4 regions of the Arthrobacter sp. 2MCAF15 genome follow, and region 2 is predicted to be linked to each of the others. Evidence: riboswitches for the same ligand, from Rfam matches in the RefSeq annotation. Region 2 holds a riboswitch; each other region holds the start of a gene.
The links. A riboswitch is a leader RNA that binds a small molecule or an ion and turns the genes downstream of it on or off. The one in region 2 is predicted to bind S-adenosylmethionine.
Positions count from the first base shown of each region.

Region 1: another riboswitch for S-adenosylmethionine. It lies ahead of AB4089_RS00910 (aminotransferase class V-fold PLP-dependent enzyme); the one in region 2 lies ahead of AB4089_RS12100 (DUF1737 domain-containing protein).
Region 3: another riboswitch for S-adenosylmethionine. It lies ahead of AB4089_RS04350 (cobalamin-independent methionine synthase II family protein); the one in region 2 lies ahead of AB4089_RS12100 (DUF1737 domain-containing protein).
Region 4: another riboswitch for S-adenosylmethionine. It lies ahead of AB4089_RS11060 (bifunctional o-acetylhomoserine/o-acetylserine sulfhydrylase); the one in region 2 lies ahead of AB4089_RS12100 (DUF1737 domain-containing protein).

Region 1 is NZ_JBFRGZ010000001.1:205,683-209,839, reverse strand. It holds gene hisN (histidinol-phosphatase) at 1-470, shown strand, start outside; gene AB4089_RS00915 (glutamyl-tRNA reductase) at 587-1,954, shown strand; SAM riboswitch class IV at 2,031-2,144, shown strand; gene AB4089_RS00910 (aminotransferase class V-fold PLP-dependent enzyme) at 2,179-3,612, shown strand; gene AB4089_RS00905 (class I SAM-dependent methyltransferase) at 3,787-4,157, shown strand, end outside.
Region 2 is NZ_JBFRGZ010000009.1:25,247-29,403, forward strand. It holds gene AB4089_RS12085 (glutamate--cysteine ligase 2) at 1-48, shown strand, start outside; gene AB4089_RS12090 (O-succinylhomoserine sulfhydrylase) at 88-1,296, opposite strand; gene AB4089_RS12095 (rhodanese-like domain-containing protein) at 1,297-1,716, opposite strand; gene AB4089_RS12100 (DUF1737 domain-containing protein) at 1,713-2,024, opposite strand; SAM riboswitch class IV at 2,060-2,174, opposite strand; gene AB4089_RS12105 (hypothetical protein) at 2,546-3,502, shown strand; gene AB4089_RS12110 (hypothetical protein) at 3,560-3,808, opposite strand.
Region 3 is NZ_JBFRGZ010000003.1:147,160-151,316, forward strand. It holds gene AB4089_RS04340 (adenylosuccinate synthase) at 1-586, opposite strand, end outside; gene AB4089_RS04345 (hypothetical protein) at 784-1,119, opposite strand; SAM riboswitch class I at 1,214-1,334, shown strand; gene AB4089_RS04350 (cobalamin-independent methionine synthase II family protein) at 1,347-2,600, shown strand; gene AB4089_RS04355 (uracil-DNA glycosylase) at 2,784-3,416, shown strand; gene AB4089_RS04360 (DUF3151 domain-containing protein) at 3,491-3,916, opposite strand; gene fbaA (class II fructose-bisphosphate aldolase) at 3,919-4,157, opposite strand, start outside.
Region 4 is NZ_JBFRGZ010000008.1:122,340-126,496, reverse strand. It holds gene metX (homoserine O-acetyltransferase MetX) at 62-1,312, opposite strand; SAM riboswitch class IV at 1,325-1,440, opposite strand; gene AB4089_RS11060 (bifunctional o-acetylhomoserine/o-acetylserine sulfhydrylase) at 1,657-2,973, opposite strand; SAM riboswitch class IV at 3,036-3,151, opposite strand; gene AB4089_RS11055 (VOC family protein) at 3,320-3,958, shown strand; gene AB4089_RS11050 (CPBP family intramembrane glutamic endopeptidase) at 4,064-4,157, opposite strand, start outside.

The sequences.
Region 1 (4,157 bases), on a different contig from region 2:
CGGTGGTCGGCGTCGTCAGCGCGCCGGCACTGGGCAAGCGCTGGTGGGCTGCCAAGGGAGCAGGCGCCTACACGGGCCGCTCGCTCGCCGCCGCCACTCGGCTGAAGGTCTCCAACGTATCCAGGCTCGAGGACGCCTCGCTGTCCTACTCCAGCCTGGGCGGCTGGAAGCAGCGCGGGAACCTGGACGAGTTCATGGGCCTCACCGAAGAGGTCTGGCGGACCCGCGCCTACGGCGACTTCTGGTCGTACTGCCTCGTGGCCGAGGGTGCCGTGGACATCGCCTGCGAACCCGAACTGAACCTTTACGACATGGCCGCGCTGGTGCCGATCGTGACCGAGGCCGGCGGCCGCTTCACCTCGCTCGAGGGCGAGGACGGCCCCTTCGGCGGCAACGCCCTGGCCACCAACTCAATCCTCCACTCGGAAGTGCTCAAGCGGCTCAACCCCGGGCTCGACGACCTCCTCTAGGCTCCACCCTCAAGGATTCCCAAGGGCCCCTGTACGACTCTGTCCCCAGCTTCACTGTCAGTCATGGCACGGTCAGTCATGGCGCGGAGCGGGCATCGAGTGGCAGGAGGGCAGCCATGTCTGGATCGGTTCACCCCGCGGATCCTGAAACCCCCGACCCCGGCGTCGGTCCGGTCCTGCTGGTCCTCATTGCGAAGTACCGGGACCTGGACATAGAGTCCGCCGCCAGGCTCCACGCCGTCTCCCCGGAACTGGGCCAGCATCTGCTCGCCGGCAGTTCCGCCGTGTCCGGGGCCGTCGTCTTGTCCACCTGCAGCCGCTTCGAGATTTACTGCGAGGTGGCGTCCGGGGACCTTGTAGCTGCCGCCTGTTCCGAGGCCCTGGGTACGGTCCGCCTCTGCGCGAGCCTGCCCGCGGCGCGGCTTGCGTGCCTGTTCGAGCACTTCACCGGGGCGTCGGCGGCGGAACATCTCTTCGCCGTTGCAGCCGGCCTGGATTCCGTCGTGGTGGGCGAGCGCCAAGTCGCGGGCCAGGTCCGGCGCGCCCTGGCTGAAGCACAGGCTGCGGGTACTGCGGGCGGGCTTCTGGTCCGGCTTTTTCAGGAGGCGTCCCGCACCGGCAGGGCTGTGGGGGCCCGGGCCGCGCTCGGCAGCGCCAGCAGGTCCATAGCATCTGTGGCCCTTGATTTGGCCACCGCCGGAGGAGCACAGCCGTCCCTGGCAGATGCGTCCGTGGTCCTCTTTGGCACCGGCTCCTACGCCGCGTGCGTGGCGGAGATTCTCAGGAGCAAACGATGCCCCACCATTTCCGTCTTCTCCCAATCCGGCCGGGCGGAGGCGTTTGTGGCAAGCCGGGGTGGCACGCCGCTGACGGACCGGGAGCTGCCCGCCGCCGTTGCGCGGGCAGAAATCATCATCGGCTGCAGCGGCACGGAGAAGCGCATCCGGGCAGCCCAACTGGCGGATTGGCGGGATGGCACCGCCCATCCCCTCACCGTCATCGACCTCGCTCCCAGCCATGACTTCGACCCCGGCGTGGCGGATCTGCCGGGCGTTGAGCTGATCACCCTGGACTCTGTTGGATCCGCCGCTCCCCCGGCGGACGCCGAGGCGCTCCGCCTCGCCCGCGCCATGGTCCGGCAGGCGGCGCACCGCTTCGAAAAGCGAGAGGAACTGCGTGCAGCCGACGCCGCAATCGTGGCCCTGCGCCGGCACGTCCACCAGGTCCTCGAAGCTGAAATGGAGCGCGCCCTGCGGCAACACGGCAGCGCCGCCCAGGCTGAGGATGTGAACCTGGCGATGCGCCGAATGGTCCGCCGGCTGCTTCACCTTCCAACAGTCCGCGCGCGGGAACTGGCCGCGGACGGCCGGCAGCACGACTACGCGGCCGCACTGGAGGCCCTGTTCGGCCTAAGTGTCCAGCCCGCCGGCGCCCGCACCTTGCCTCCCCTGGCGCGTGTGGCGGCGGATCCGCGTGCTTCGTAGCCCTGGTCCGTAATAATCCGCTTCACAATCGCCGGCGCCTTTTCCCCGGCTGCACTGATGTCCTACGCTCGATGCAGGTCACGAGTGCCAGCGCTAAACCCCGGTTTGCTGGCCGGCAACCCTCCTTTCGCGGTGGGGTGCCCCGGGTGACGACCTGGCCGGTCCGGAACGGACCCGGCAAGCGCGGATTCCCACCATGTGGGGTCCTGGTCGAGTGAGGTCCCATGACAACTGCCATTTTCCCCGCAGCCCCCGAATTCCACGCCGGCTCAGACGCTGCGCGCCCTGACGGACGGCGTGCCGTCGCGGCCCGGCCGCTGGCCGCCGTCACCGGGGCCGAAATCCAGGCCCCGCTGATCACAGGCGGCTACGCCCGCTACGCCAACCTCGACTACGGCGCCTCCGCACCGGCCCTGTCCGTCGTCTCGGCCTACCTGAACGAAATCCTGCCGTACTACGCGAGTGTGCACCGCGGCGCCGGCTACGCATCGCAGATCAGCACCTCCGTCTACGAGAACGCCCGGGACATTGTGCGGGACTTCGTCGGCGGCCGTGCGGACGATTCCGTGATCTTCACGCGCAACACCACCGATTCACTGAACCTGCTGGCCGGCTGCCTGCCGCTGCGCGACGGCCGCCCCGCCGGCGAGGTCCTCTATCTCGACATCGAGCACCACGCCAACCTCCTGCCCTGGCAGAACGTCCCGCACCGCAGCGTCGTGGCCGCTCCCACCCTCGCAGCCACAGTGGACCGCCTCCGGGACGAACTCGCCCGTGGCGGCGTCAGCCTGCTCGCCGTCACCGGCGCCTCGAATGTCACCGGGGAGATCCTGCCAATCCGGACCCTCGCCGCACTGGCGCACGAGTACGGCGCCAGAATCGTCGTCGACGCCGCGCAGCTGGCCCCGCACCGGCGGATCGACATCGCAACGGACGACGTCGACTACCTCGCCTTCTCGGGGCACAAGCTGTACGCCCCGTTCGGCGCCGGCGTGCTGGTGGGACGGACGGACTGGCTCGACGCCGGCACCCCGCACCTGGCCGGCGGCGGCGCCGTCCGTGACGCCCGGCTCGACTCCGTCAGCTGGACCACCGGACCGGCCCGGCACGAGGGCGGCTCGCCGAACGTCCTGGGTGCCGCCGCCCTGGCCCGCGCCACCCAGGTCATCGCGGCACTGGACCCGGAGCAGTGGCAGGCCCACGAGGACGCCATCCGGTCCTTCCTGGTCGAGGGTCTCGAAGACATCGAAGGCGTGACCGTGCACCGGATCTTTGCCGATTCCGAAGCGGGCGATCAGACCGGCACCATCGGCGTCGTGAACTTCTCGGTCGAAGGCTACGACGCCGGGCTGGTGGCCGCCTACCTGTCGGCCGAACACGGCATTGGCCTGCGCGACGGCCGCTTCTGCGCCCACCCGCTGCTCAAGCGGCTCGGCCTGCCCGCCGGCTCCCTGCGCGCGAGCTTCGGCCTCGGCTCACGGCTGGAGGATGCCGAGCGCCTGCTGGCCGGCCTGCAGCAACTGCGGCAAACCGGACTCGGCTGGGACTACGTGGTGGATGCCGGCCGCTGGGTACCGGCCCACGACACCCGCACCTACCCGCACTGGGCGCCGAACACCCCCGGCACCGCCGGTGCCGCCCCCTGCAACCTGGACTAGCCGCGTCGAGCTGGGCGTGTGGACCAGCAGGACGGCGGAATCAGGGCCCGGCGCGGGTACGGTAAATTCGAAAGGTATCCGAATCAACAAGCAGGACCTTTCCGAAGGAGATCGCACGTGCCACGCGGCGAACCCAAGCTGCCCAGCGCATCGAAACTGCACAGCGGACCGAAACTGCACAGCGCATCAAAGCTGCACACCGGTCCCAAACTGCGCGGTGAACGGCGCCAGGAACTCGGCCAGAGCTTCCAGGACGGCGGGGAGCACTATGAGCGTGTCCGCCCCGGTTATCCGCAGGATTCGGCCAACTGGCTGATCCCGGCGGGAGCCAGGGACGCGGCAGACATTGGCGCCGGCACGGGCAAGTTCACCGCGCTGCTTGTCGCCCGGGGACTGCGCACGGTTGCCGTTGACCCCTCCGCCGACATGCTCGGGCAGCTGCGCCGGACCCTGCCGGCTGTCACCGCCGTCGAAGGCCGCGCCGAAGACACCGGACTTGAACCGGAGTCCTTCGACGTGGTCACGGTTGCCCAGGCGTGGCACTG
Region 2 (4,157 bases):
CCCCGGGTGGACGAGGGTTCGTCCCTGGGCCCGGTGCGCCGGGGCTGACGGCGCCGGCAACCCGGCGGTGAGATACCCGTATGAGCGCTAGACCTGCTTGAGCGCCTGGCCGAGGTCCCGGATCAGGTCCTCCACGTCCTCCAGGCCCACCGAAAGCCTGACCACGCCGTCGCTGAGCCCGATTGCCGCGCGGCCTTCGGGGCCCATCGCGCGGTGCGTCGTCGTGGCCGGGTGCGTGATCAGGGACTTCGCGTCGCCAAGGTTGTTGGAGATGTCGATGATCCGCAGCGCGTCCAGCAGCGCAAAGGCTGCCTCTTTCGCGGTGCGTCCCTGGGAAGGCGAAAGCTCCAGCGTGAGCACGGTGCCGCCGGCCTTCATCTGCTTCACCGCGAGCTTGTGCTGCGGGTGGGAGCGCAGCAGCGGGTACTTCACCCAACTTACCGCGGGCTGCCCCTCGAGCCATTCGGCCAGCCGCAGTGCCGAGGCCGAGGAATGGTTGACGCGCAGGGCCATGGTCTCCAGGCCCTTGGTGAGCACCCAGGCGTTGAACGCGGAGAGCGCAGGGCCGGTGTGCCGCATGAGCTGCTTGACGGGACCGTCAATAAATTCCTTGGTCCCCAGGATCGCCCCGCCGAGCACGCGTCCCTGGCCGTCGATGTGTTTGGTGCCCGAGTAGACGATCACGTCAGCGCCGAGGTCCCCGCAACGCTGCAGCAGCGGTGTGGCGAAGACGTTGTCGACCACCACCGTGGCGCCCGCCGCGTGCGCCAGCTGGCTCACGGCGGCGATGTCTACGAGTTCCTGCATGGGGTTCGACGGCGACTCGAAGAACACCGCCGTAGTCGGCTCTGACAGAGCAGATTCCCACTGCTCCAGGTCCGGGCCGTCCACGAAGACCGTCTCGACACCCCAGCGCGGCAGGATCTCGTTGAGGATCACAAAGCACGAGCCGAACAGCGAGCGGGCGGCGACCACGCGGTCGCCGGCCGCCAACAGCGCACCGAGAGCGGTGAAGACGGCGGACATGCCGGACGCCGTCGCAAAACATGCCTCCGTTCCCTCGAGCAGCCGGAGCCGCTCCTGGAAGGTGGCGACGGACGGGTTGCCGTAGCGGGAGTAGACGAATCGCTCGTCCTCGCCGGTGAAGGCGCGCTCGGCGGCGGCGGCGGACTCGTAGACGAACCCCGAGTTGAGGAAGATCGGCTCGGTGGTTTCCTGGAATCCGGTGCGGTCAAGGCCGCCGCGGACAGCCTGCGTGTCGGCGGCCCAGCTGGCGGCGTCGGGGTTGAAAGTCACTTAAATCTTTCCAAGGTTGGTGGGCAGGCCGCGGTTCTTCCAGCCGTTGACGGTGCGTTCGCCAAAGCGGTCGGTCTCGCCTTCGAAGCCCTCAAGAACGTTGTACGCGGTGTAGCCGGCGGCCGTCGCGGCCGTCGCGGCGGCGATCGACCGGGCGCCGGAGCGGCACAGGAACACCAGTTCGACGCCGGTGTCCTCCGGTGCCTGCCGCCTCAGCTGCTCCACGAAGAGCGGGTTCGGGGCGCCCCCGGCGACATTCCACTGGATGAAGAGCGGATCGTTCGGCTTTTCGCCTGCGGACGCAGTGTCCGGGATGCCGATGTGGGCCCATTCGTCCTCGGTCCGGACATCCACCAGAATGGCTCCGGCCTCCAGCTTCGCCCACGCCTCCTGCGGGCTGAGGTCTCCGGCGTAGCTCACGCGTGGCCCTCGAATGCTTCATCGGCGCCAAACTCGTCGGCGTCGAGCTCATCGACTGCATTGGCCACGGCGGCGTCCGCGCTCGCAATCGCGGCCGGCAGGACCACCGCCTGCGCCACGATCACGGTGCTGCCGTTGAAGCTGGCGGCCGGGCTTCCGTGCAGCACATAGCCCTCGGCCAGGGCTGCCGACACCCGCTCGCAGAAGGCGCGGTCATCGGCCCCCGTGAAGAGGCGGTAGGCGAGCTTTTCCTCGCCGGCGCTGGGGGCGCTGGGGGCTGCATTGGGGGCAGCGGTAGTACTGGGTATGGCAGGGGTGGACGTGTCGGGCACGACGGATCTCCTCTTCACGCTTGCAGCTCGAATGGTCGATATGCCGAGTATTCACCTGAGGCACCCCGCCGCGAAAGGGAGGGTTGCCGACCGGCCAGTCAGGGCTTGGCGCCGGTTCTCATTACTCCCCAAAAACGTAACACCTGCGACGCCGGCCCGCACCGCCGCCGTCGTCATGTTCCGTAACCGGACCCTGACCACGGGGAAGCGCCGGCCGGCTCCGGCTGGTGGATCAAATGGGGCACTCCGGACCACCCGGACAAGTAGTAGCGGGCTCCAGTTTCGGGTACCGCCCACTCGTGCTGGCCGGGACCATTCGCCGTCTACTAGGAGGACAGGTCTGACGCGTCGGCCGGAGCAGCTGATTCGCCCAGTCCGTGAATCAAGCCGTCCCCCAATCGAACCGTCTTTCTACTCATAAGTTGTCAGCAAATCGGTGGCTGGAACCGCCGGAGCCGCAGCCGCGGCCCTGCCGGGGACGCCGGAATGGAGCGATCGTGGGCCCGCGAATACTGGTTACCGGGATAGCAAGCGCTGCCGGCCGGACCGTCGCGGCCCAGCTCGAAGCCCGCGGCCTTCCGTATCTGGGCTCCGACGCCCGTGCCGACACCCGCCAGGACGGAGACGTTCCCGCCACCGCGGCGGTGAGGCTCCTGCCGGCGACGGACCCGGACATGATCCTGGACCTGCGCCGGCTGGTTGACCGGGAAGCCATCAACCTCATCATTCCGACGCTCACCGTGGAGCTTCCGGTCCTGGCCGCGGCCCGTGGCGGATTCGCCCAGGACGTGCGGATCATCGTGGGCGACCCTGCGGCGGTGGCCCTGGCCAATGATCAACTGTTCACCACCTGGGCGCTGCAGGCAGCCGGCATTCCGGTGCCCCGGTTCGGGGTCCCGGGCGACCTCGCCGCCGCGCCGGCATCGCTCGCCGGCCTCAGCGGCCCCGTGGTCATCAAGCCGAGGGTCTTCAAAGGCTCCCACGGTGTCCACGTGCTGGCCGGAACCGCCACCGTGAGCTGGAGGAACATGCCGGCCGGGCAAATTGTCCAGGAGTTCATCCCGGGCGCCGACTACGTGTGCCTGGTGTTCGGCACTCCGGCGCGCAACGCGATGGCGCCTGTGGCCGTGGTTCTCGAGAAGACGAAAACTCCGTATGGACGAGCCGGCAGCGACGAGGTCAGCCGCAGGGTACCGGCGGGCCAGGCCGGGGACGTGCGGAAGCTGGGGCTGGCCGCCGTCCGAACCCTCGGGCTGACCGGGCCCGCGCAGGTCCAGATCCGGCGCCGCGCGGACGGCACCCCCGTGGTCCTGGGCGTGTGCGCGACCCTCGGGGAGAACAGCACCTGGGCCCCGGAAATGCTCGACGCCGTGTTGGCAACCTTCATGCTCCCGGCGTTCAATCCGGCCTCTTTCCGGCGGTGCCCGGCTGTTCCCGCGGACGCACTGGGCTGAGGCGCCGGCACCGGCCGGCCCGGACGCAGTGTGCGCGCCCCGTCGCCGATTCTCCGGTCAGTGCGTGATGAGGTCGGAACCGTGCCGGGCCCCGTGGGTGCTCCTGCGCAGGCTGCTGCGGGCGCTCTTGAATAACCCGATCAGCCCGACGGTCAGGGCGGTCGCCAGGAAGAGGATGAGCCGCACGGCGCCGGCCAGGAGCATGAGCAGCACCAATCCGGTGGTGAAGGGCAAACACAAGATGAAAACGACGATGAGGGTTGCCAGATAGCCGAATGCGAAGCCAACGAGGGTTGCCTGATCCATTGGACTGCCGTTCGTTGCGAGAGGGCGATTCCCTGAATGCTGCCGATGACTGTCCGCAGCTGTGCGGCACGTGGTCAGGGGCCACTTCCGCAGTACATACACCTCTGGACATACACCTCTGGGCCAGGCCGAACCCCGCGCCGAAGCGCTTTACGGGACCAGCTCAGCCGGGTTAATGACCGTCTGCCCTACGGACAGGACGGTGAGGGCTCGCGCGCCCCAATGTACGGTTCGCGTCTAAGCCGGGTCTCCTGCAGGCGTTGCTCCCGCGCGGACTGTTCCTGGCTCAAGCTCATGGATGGATCGTCCCACTTGCCCCCTGTACCGGACAGGGTCTTCAGGCCTTGCT
Region 3 (4,157 bases), on a different contig from region 2:
GACGCTCGGCGAAGGACAGGAAGTACTCCACGATCTCGTCCACCTCGATGTCGCGGCGGTTGTAGACCTTGACCAGCAGCTCGTTCTTTTGGCGCAGCGAGCCCTCCACCTTCTGGCGCAGGATCGAGGCGTCGAAGACGTCCTGGACGCGGATGCCCAGGCGGGCCACCTTGTCCATGTAGGCCGGGCCGATGCCGCGTCCGGTGGTGCCGATGGCGCGGCTGCCGAGGAACCGCTCGGTGACCTTGTCCAGGACCTGGTGGTAGGGCGCCACAAGGTGAGCGTTGGCGGAGACGCGCAGCTTGGAGGTGTCCGCGCCGCGGGCTTCCAGTCCGTCGATCTCCTGGAACAGGGCTTCCAGGTTCACCACGCAGCCGTTGCCGATGATCGGAATCGCGTTCGGGCTCAGGATGCCGGCCGGAAGGAGCTTGAGCTCATACTTCTCACCGCCTACGACGACGGTGTGCCCGGCGTTGTTGCCGCCGTTGGGCTTGACGACGTAGTCAACGCGGCCACCAAGCAGGTCAGTGGCCTTACCTTTGCCTTCGTCGCCCCATTGGGCTCCGACGATCACGATTGCTGGCATGGGATCCTCCCCCATTCGTTCGGGCCGAGCTCTGGTTGATGCACCAGGTGATCACCGCAGCTCAGCGCCGTTCATGAGAATGCCCCGAATCTACCGCTGTGCTCTTTACCAACGCCAGAGTTCCGGGGCTCTTACCACCCAAGTTTAGCCGAAATCGGTGGCCCGTATCGTTTTGGGTCCTTGTGTGGACGCGGCGGCTAGCCCGCGGTGAACGCCAAGGCGGCTTCCGCGAGCGATGGCCACGCCCCCGCCGACGCCGCCGGCACTTCCACCCAGTCCTTGAAGGGCCGGCCCATGCCAGAGGGATCGAAGAGCCGCGCGCCCGGGAGTTCGAGGGCGCCGGTGTGATACGGCGAATCCCTGCCCAGCTTGAAGGCCATCGCGTCTCCGTTGAGGCAGGCCATGGCCTTCTTGTTGACCATCAGGGCCCGGGCGCCAAAGGTCTGGCCCAGGGCTACTCCCGCGCCGGCCAGGTCTGCGGCCACGCCTTCGAAGGCGTCGACGGCGGCAGCGGAGGATTCGTTCTTCTTCATAGCTGCATCATCCACCCAGGTCGCGGCCGACACATAGAGGGCATGACTTGCGGGCGCCACTTGCAAGAGCAGCCGGTGTGGAATTGAGTGGGAGTAACCATCCCGAGCGGCCGAGGGACCTGGACCGTTGACGCCGCAGCAACCCTGCCGGACACGGCCCGCTTCGCCGCGGCAGCCGTGGCCGGCAACGGTGCTACCGCCAGGACCGATGGAAAGGAAAGAGCGCAATGTCCCAGAACGCCATCTCCCCGAGAACCGTTACCCGGAGCGCTGTTACCCCGAACGCCGACCGCATCCGCGTCACCCATGCCGGTTCGTTGCCCCGCACCACCGAGCTGATCGCGGCGAACGAGGCCAAGGAGACCGACGGCATCTCGCCCGAATTCCTGGACCTGCTCGAAACCTCGGTGGTGGATGTCGTCCAGCGCCAGAAGGATCTGGGGATCGACATCCCCAACGACGGCGAGTACGGGCATACGATGTCCAGCTCCGTGGACTACGGCGCCTGGTGGAACTACTCGTTCTCCCGGCTCGGCGGCCTGCAACCGACCGACGTGGACCGCTGGGCCGACGCCAAGGTGCACCGTTCCTCACCGGGCCACATCGTCCTGACGTCCTTCCCCGACCGCCGGGACCGGCAGAAGTTCGATGAAGCCTACAACGACCCCTCCTCCGGGATCCTGGCCCACCGCAAGGCCGTCACCCAGCCGAAGATCGCGGGACCGCTGACGTACACGGGCCAGGCGCTCGTGGCCTCGGACATCGCCAACCTGAAGACCGGCCTGGCCGCGGCTGGCCTCGCCGAGGGGTTCGTCGCCTCCCTCTCCCCCGGGTCGTGCGCCCGCGTGGCCAACGAGTACTACCGGAGCGACGAGGAACTCCTCTACGCCTGCGCCGACGCCATGCGGGAGGAGTACAGGGCCATCATCGACGCCGGCCTGACGGTCCAGCTCGACGACCCGTCCCTGGCCGAGAGCTGGGACCAGATCAACCCCGAGCCGAGCCTGGCGGACTACCTGAAGTTCATCCAGCTCCGGGTCGAGGCAACGAACTGGGCCCTGCGCGACCTCCCGCAGGAGCAGATCCGGCTGCATGTCTGCTGGGGCTCCTGGCACGGTCCCCACACCACCGACATCCCGTTCGCGGACATCGTCGGCTCGGTCCTGCAGATCAATGCCGGCAGCTACTCCTTCGAGGCCGCCAACGTCCGGCACGAGCACGAGTGGCGGGTCTGGGAAGACACGACGCTTCCCGAGGGGAAGGCAATCGTCCCCGGCGTCGTTTCGCACGCCACCAACGTCGTGGAACACCCGGACCTCGTGGCCGACCGGATCGTGCGGTTCGCGGACCTCGTGGGGCGGGAAAATGTGATTGCCTCCACAGATTGCGGGCTGGGCGGCCGGGTGCACCCGCAAATCGCCTACGCCAAGCTGGAGGCCCTAGGGGAAGGGGCCCGCCGCGCCACCAAGCGGCTCTGGTAGCAGCACCGGACGGCAGGCCGGACCCGGCGCTGCATTTCGCGGGGCTTGATAGACTGATAAGGATCGACCAGGAATCGGTCCACACCACATTTTCAAACCACACCGTTGCTCAGCATGCCCTTAATCAGGCGTCTCCGCGGTGGTGTGGCAGCTTTGCCAATCCCGCAGGAGACCCAGCACCATATGACAGCCCTGGCCACCGAAAATTTCCGCGAAGAGCTTCTGAGCCGCCGGTACGAACCTAGCGTCGCCCCCGTCAACGAGCTCCTTGACGTCCTCCAGGCAACCAAAGCTGGCACCGCTGTCCCCTACGTGGACCCCATGCACGATGTCGAAGAGTGCCGCATCATCAGCTTGTACTCGAACATCGGCACCGCGGATGCGTCAGGCTTCATCACCGCCGGCGATGACGAGGCGGCCACCCGCATGCTCGGCATCCAGTGGAAGCTGGGCCTGCGCCCCGAATTCGTCATGCCGTGGAACGTCCACCCGTGGCACGTCCCGGGCGAGCCCAACGGCAAGTTCACGCCGGACCAGATTTCCGCGGGCCTCAAGCCGCTGCTGAAGTTCCTGGCCCTCGTGCCACGCGCCTCCGTGATCGTCGCTCACGGCACCGAGGCCAACCGCCTGGCCAACCTGCTGCTCAAGACCGAAGTGCCCATGATCTGGCGCCGCGGCCTGAAGACCTACAAGGTCCGTTCGCTCAGCGGCCGCGCGTTCGCCGGCACCCCGGCCCGCCAGGAAGAGTACCTGGCCGAAATGCGCACCGCGTACGCGGACGCCATGGCCCGCACGGGCCTGGCCAAAGCCAGCTAGTCCACATCTGAGCTTCAACGACGACGGGCTCCCACCTCATGGTGGGAGCCCGCCGTCGTTGGTTCAACCCCAGGTCAGCCTTCGGCTTCGATGGCCGCCTTCGCGCCGGGATCGGAATCCTTCAGGAACTTCTCGATCCGCTCCGGCTCCTCGGCCTCGCCGATCGCCGCGGACGCACGGCCCAGCGAGTAGAGCGAGCGCAGGAAGCCGCGGTTGGGTTCGTGCTCCCACGGGATGGGCCCGACGCCGCGCCAGCCATTGCGGCGCAGCGAGTCCAGGCCGCGGTGGTAGCCCACCCGCGAGTACGCGTAGGAATCGATGGTGCGGCCTTCGTTCCACGCCTCCTCGGCCAGGATGGCCCACAGGAGCGAGGACGTGGGGTGCTTCGCCACGAGGTCCACGGCTTCCTGGCCGAGCGCGAGGTGCTGATAGATCTCAGACTCGGCAGGCAGGAGCGTGGGCTCTGGACCCATCAGGTTCTTGCGGAACTCATCGGACATGGCTAGAAGGTCTTGCCGGTGGAGCCCAGCTGCTGGGCTGCCTCGACCACGCGGGCGGCCAGGCCGGCCTCGGCGGAGGCGCCCCAGACGCGGGGGTCATAGAGCTTCTTGTTGCCGACCTCGCCGTCGACCTTCAGCACGCCGTCGTAGTTGCGCAGCATGTGGTCCACAACCGGGCGGGTGTAGGCGTACTGGGTGTCGGTGTCGATGTTCATCTTGATGACGCCGTAGGAGACGGCGT
Region 4 (4,157 bases), on a different contig from region 2:
ACTGAGCCACAACGACCATTAGTGCAGAGAGCATCTGCAAAAATGCACAGGAACGCGACGCCTAGTGGCCGAAGAAGGTCTCCCGCAGCTGGCCGCCAAGCTGCCCGATCTCGGTCAGGAAGCCGTCGTGGCCGATCGGAGCCTGAATCATGTGCAGTTCCGCACCGCCCGGCAGGGCATCGGCCAGTTCGCGGGTCTGGGCCGGGAAGTACAACCGGTCCGAGTCCACGGCCGCCACCAGGAACTCGGCGGTGGCCGGGGCAAGCGCCTCCGGCAGGCTTCCGCGCCCCCGGCACACATCGTGGCTCATGAGCGCCTCGGTAATGGCGATGTAGCTGTTGGCGTCAAAGCGCCGGACCAGCTTGCTGCCCTGGTGGTCCAGGTAGCTTTCCACCTGATAGCGCCCGCGTCCGGCCAGCGATCCGGCTTCCAGCGGCGCCTCGGGCGCCTGCGGGTTCCGGCCAAACCTGCCGTCCAGTTCGGCCGCGGAGCGGTAGGTGATGTGGGCGATGCGGCGGGCGAGGGCCAGCCCCGCTTCGGGCTCCGGGCCGCCGTAGTAGTTCCCGCCGTTGAAATGGGGGTCCTGCCGGATGGCCAGGGTCTGGGCCTGCGCAAAGGCAATCTGTTCGGCGGTGCTGCTGGGGCCGACGGAAATCACGGCGCAGCGGCGGACCCGGTCCGGGTAGGTGACGGCCCATTCAAGGGCGCGGGCGCCGCCGAGCGAGCCGCCCACCACGGCATACCAGCTTCCGATGCCCAGGGCGTCGGCCAGCCGGGCCTCGGCGGCGGTGGTGTCCCGCAACGTGACGAGCGGAAACCGCGATCCCCACGGGCGCCCGTCGGGCGCCGGGGTGGAGGGGCCGGTGGAACCGTAACAGCCGCCCAGGATGTTGACCGAAACGACGAAGTACTTCTCCGTGTCCACGGGAGCCCCGGGTCCGGCGAGCTGCTCCCACCAGCCGGGCTCCTCGCTGGCGCCGCGGGTCACGTGGGTGTCGCCGGTCAGGGCATGTTCAATGAGGACGGCGTTGGAGGCGTCCGCGTTCAGGGTCCCCCACGTCTCGAAGCCGAGGACCACATCCGGCAGCAGGATCCCGGATTCAAGCTGCAGGTCACCGATCCTGACGTACTGGACTGTGCCGTCCTGAACCGTGCCATCCTGGACCGTGCCGTCCGGCACAGGGGAAGCAGCGTGGATCGGCCTGCTTTCCGGCCTGTCTTCCGGCGTTCTATCCAAGGCCGCTGCGGCGGCAACAGGGTTCGGGGATGGCTGGGTTACGGATTCACCACTGCGGGTGACGGCAATCGTCATAATGAGGACCTATCTTCGCGCTTGCCTGCCGTCAGCTGACCGGCAGGCCAGGTCTTCACCCGGGGCACCCCGCCGCAAATGGAGGGTTGCCGGCCAGCAAGCCGGGGCTGTCACTGGCACTCATGACCTGGTACGAGTCTACGAAACGGGGTGCGGAAATGACGAAGATTGTGACTCCCGTGTGACAGCCCGGCGGTTCCCACGTCGATCAAGCCCCACATCGATCCAGGCCCACGTCGATCCAGCCCGCCGAGTTCGCCGGAAGCCTGCCCAGTCGCCGGAAGGTTACGGCGACTGCGACGGGTTCCGGCGAACTCGGGGCCGGCGGCTACCAAAGCGCCCGGTCAGGCGCCCTTGGCGGCGCGGAATCCGGCGTCGAGGTCCGCGAGGATGTCATCGATGTGTTCCAGGCCCACCGAGAGCCGCACCAGCCCGGGATTGACCCCGGCGATCTCCTGCTGCTCGGGCGAGAGCTGGCTGTGCGTGGTGGACGCCGGGTGGATCACCAGGGAGCGGACATCGCCGATGTTCGCGACATGGGAGTGCAGCTCGAGGGCATCGACGAACCGCTTGCCGGCATCCGCTCCCCCGGCGAGGTTGAAGGCGACGACGGCGCCGGTCCCCTTGGGCCCGTACTTGCGGCCACGCTCATACCAGGGGCTGGACGGCAGCCCCGCGTAGGCGACCGATTCGACGTCGTCCCTTGCCTCCAGCCACTGCGCCACCTTGGTGGCGTTGGCCACGTGCCGTTCGACGCGCAGGCTCAGCGTTTCGATGCCCTGGGCAATGAGGAAAGCGTTGAACGGGGACACGGCAGAGCCGAGGTCGCGCAGGAGCTGCACGCGGGCCTTGAGGATGTAGGAGAGGTTGGCGCCCAGTGCGCCGTCCGCACCGAGGTCCCGGGCGTAGACCAGGCCGTTGTAGGTGGGGTCCGGCGTGTTGAAGCCCGGGAACCGGGCGGGGTCCTTGCCGAAGTCGAACTTGCCGGAATCCACGATCACCCCGGCGATCGCGGCGCCGTGGCCGCCCAGGTACTTGGTGGCGGAGTGGACCACTATGTCCGCGCCCCACTCGATCGGACGGATGAGGTACGGGGTGGAGAGTGTGTTGTCGACGATCAGGGGCACGCCGGCCTCGTGGGCCACCCCGGACACGCCTTCGATGTCCAGCACGTCCTGGCGCGGGTTGGAGACCACTTCGCCAAAGAACAGCTTGGTGTTGGGCTGGACGGCGTCCCGCCAGTGGTCCAGGTTGTCCGGGTCCTCCACAAAGGTCACGGAGATGCCGAACTTCTTCAGCGTGTGGGCGAGCAGGTTGTAGGTTCCGCCGTAGAGGCTGGGGCTGGCCACCACGTGGTCCCCGGCCTCGGCGATGTTGAGGATCGCAAACGTCTCGGCGGCCTGCCCGGAGCTGAGCAGCAGGGCCGCGAGGCCGCCCTCAAGGCTGGCCACGCGCTGTTCGACGGCATCCTGGGTGGGGTTGCCGATCCGGGTGTAGATGGGCGCGAGTTCGGCGAGTGCAAAGCGGTTCGCGGCGCTTTCGGCGCTAGGGAACACGAACGACGTCGTCTGGTAGATCGGCAGGGACCGCGCGCCGGTGGCGGAGTCGGCCTCCTGGCCGGCGTGGATCTGGCGGGTTTCAAAGGACCAGGCAGTGGACATTGACGCTCCTGAGGGTACTGGGCACAGCACCGGCCAGGGCCTTTCGGCTCGTACCGGCGCAGACGCCGCGCTTGCCTTCCGGCGGGCGCCGGACGGCCGGGTCCTCACCCGGGGCACCCCACCGCGAGACGAGGGTTGCCGGCCAGCAAACCGGGGCTTTGCGCTGGCACTCATGACCTTGCTTCAGTGTAGGAATGGCGGCGGAGCGCTGGATAGCTTTGTGACGAAGATGAAGGCGCCGGTCCAGGATGCCTCTCGGGATGCAACGGCAGGTAGCACTGGACATCCCACGACGGTAAGGTGAGCCTAAGCTGAGAGGTCCATCACAAAGTGCCAAGATGAGGGCATGCGCATGGATCACGTCTCTTACGCCTGTGAACACGATGGCTTGGCAGCCACCACTGAACGTATTGCGTCTGCCCTCGGCGTCGAAGCCGTGAAGGGTGGAGTGCACCCCCGTTTCGGGACACGCAACATGATTATCCCGCTCGCGGGACACAAGTACCTGGAAGTCGTGGAGGTCCTGAACCACCCGGCGTCGGACAAGGCCCCCTTTGGCCAGGCTGTCCGGGCACGCTCCGAAGCGGGCGGCGGCTGGATGGGGTGGTGCGTCGAAGTTGACGATCTCGCCCCGTTCGAGGAGCGGCTCGGCCGCGCGGCCGTGAACGGCAACCGGAAGTTTCCGGACGGCCGTGAACTGGTCTGGAAGCAGATCGGCATCCTGGGGCTCATCGCCGACCCCCAGGTGCCCTACATGCTCAAGTGGGAGGGCGACCCGGGACTGCACCCGTCCAACGCCTACGCGAGCGAGGTCAAGATGTCCGCGCTGACCATTGCCGGTTCGGCAGCGCGCGTGACGGAATGGCTGGGCGAGCCGGTTGAAAAGCCGCTGGAAGACGTCGCAGTGAACTGGATCGCACCGCACGGCACGCCCGGCATCCTCTCGGTCACCTTCGAGACCGCCTCCGGAGCGGTCACGATCTAACGCTCCACCCGCCCCACGCTTCGGCCGCCATCCCCTAGGTGCCAACGATGTCACCCAGGAGATGGCGGCCGAGATTATTTAACGCCCGTCGTCCAGAACAACCCCTCAGCCCAGGCCCACGGCCTTGCCGAACAGGCTGAACCCCACGAACGCAACGGTGTCCAGGATGGCGTGCGCGATCACGAGCGGCATCACCCGT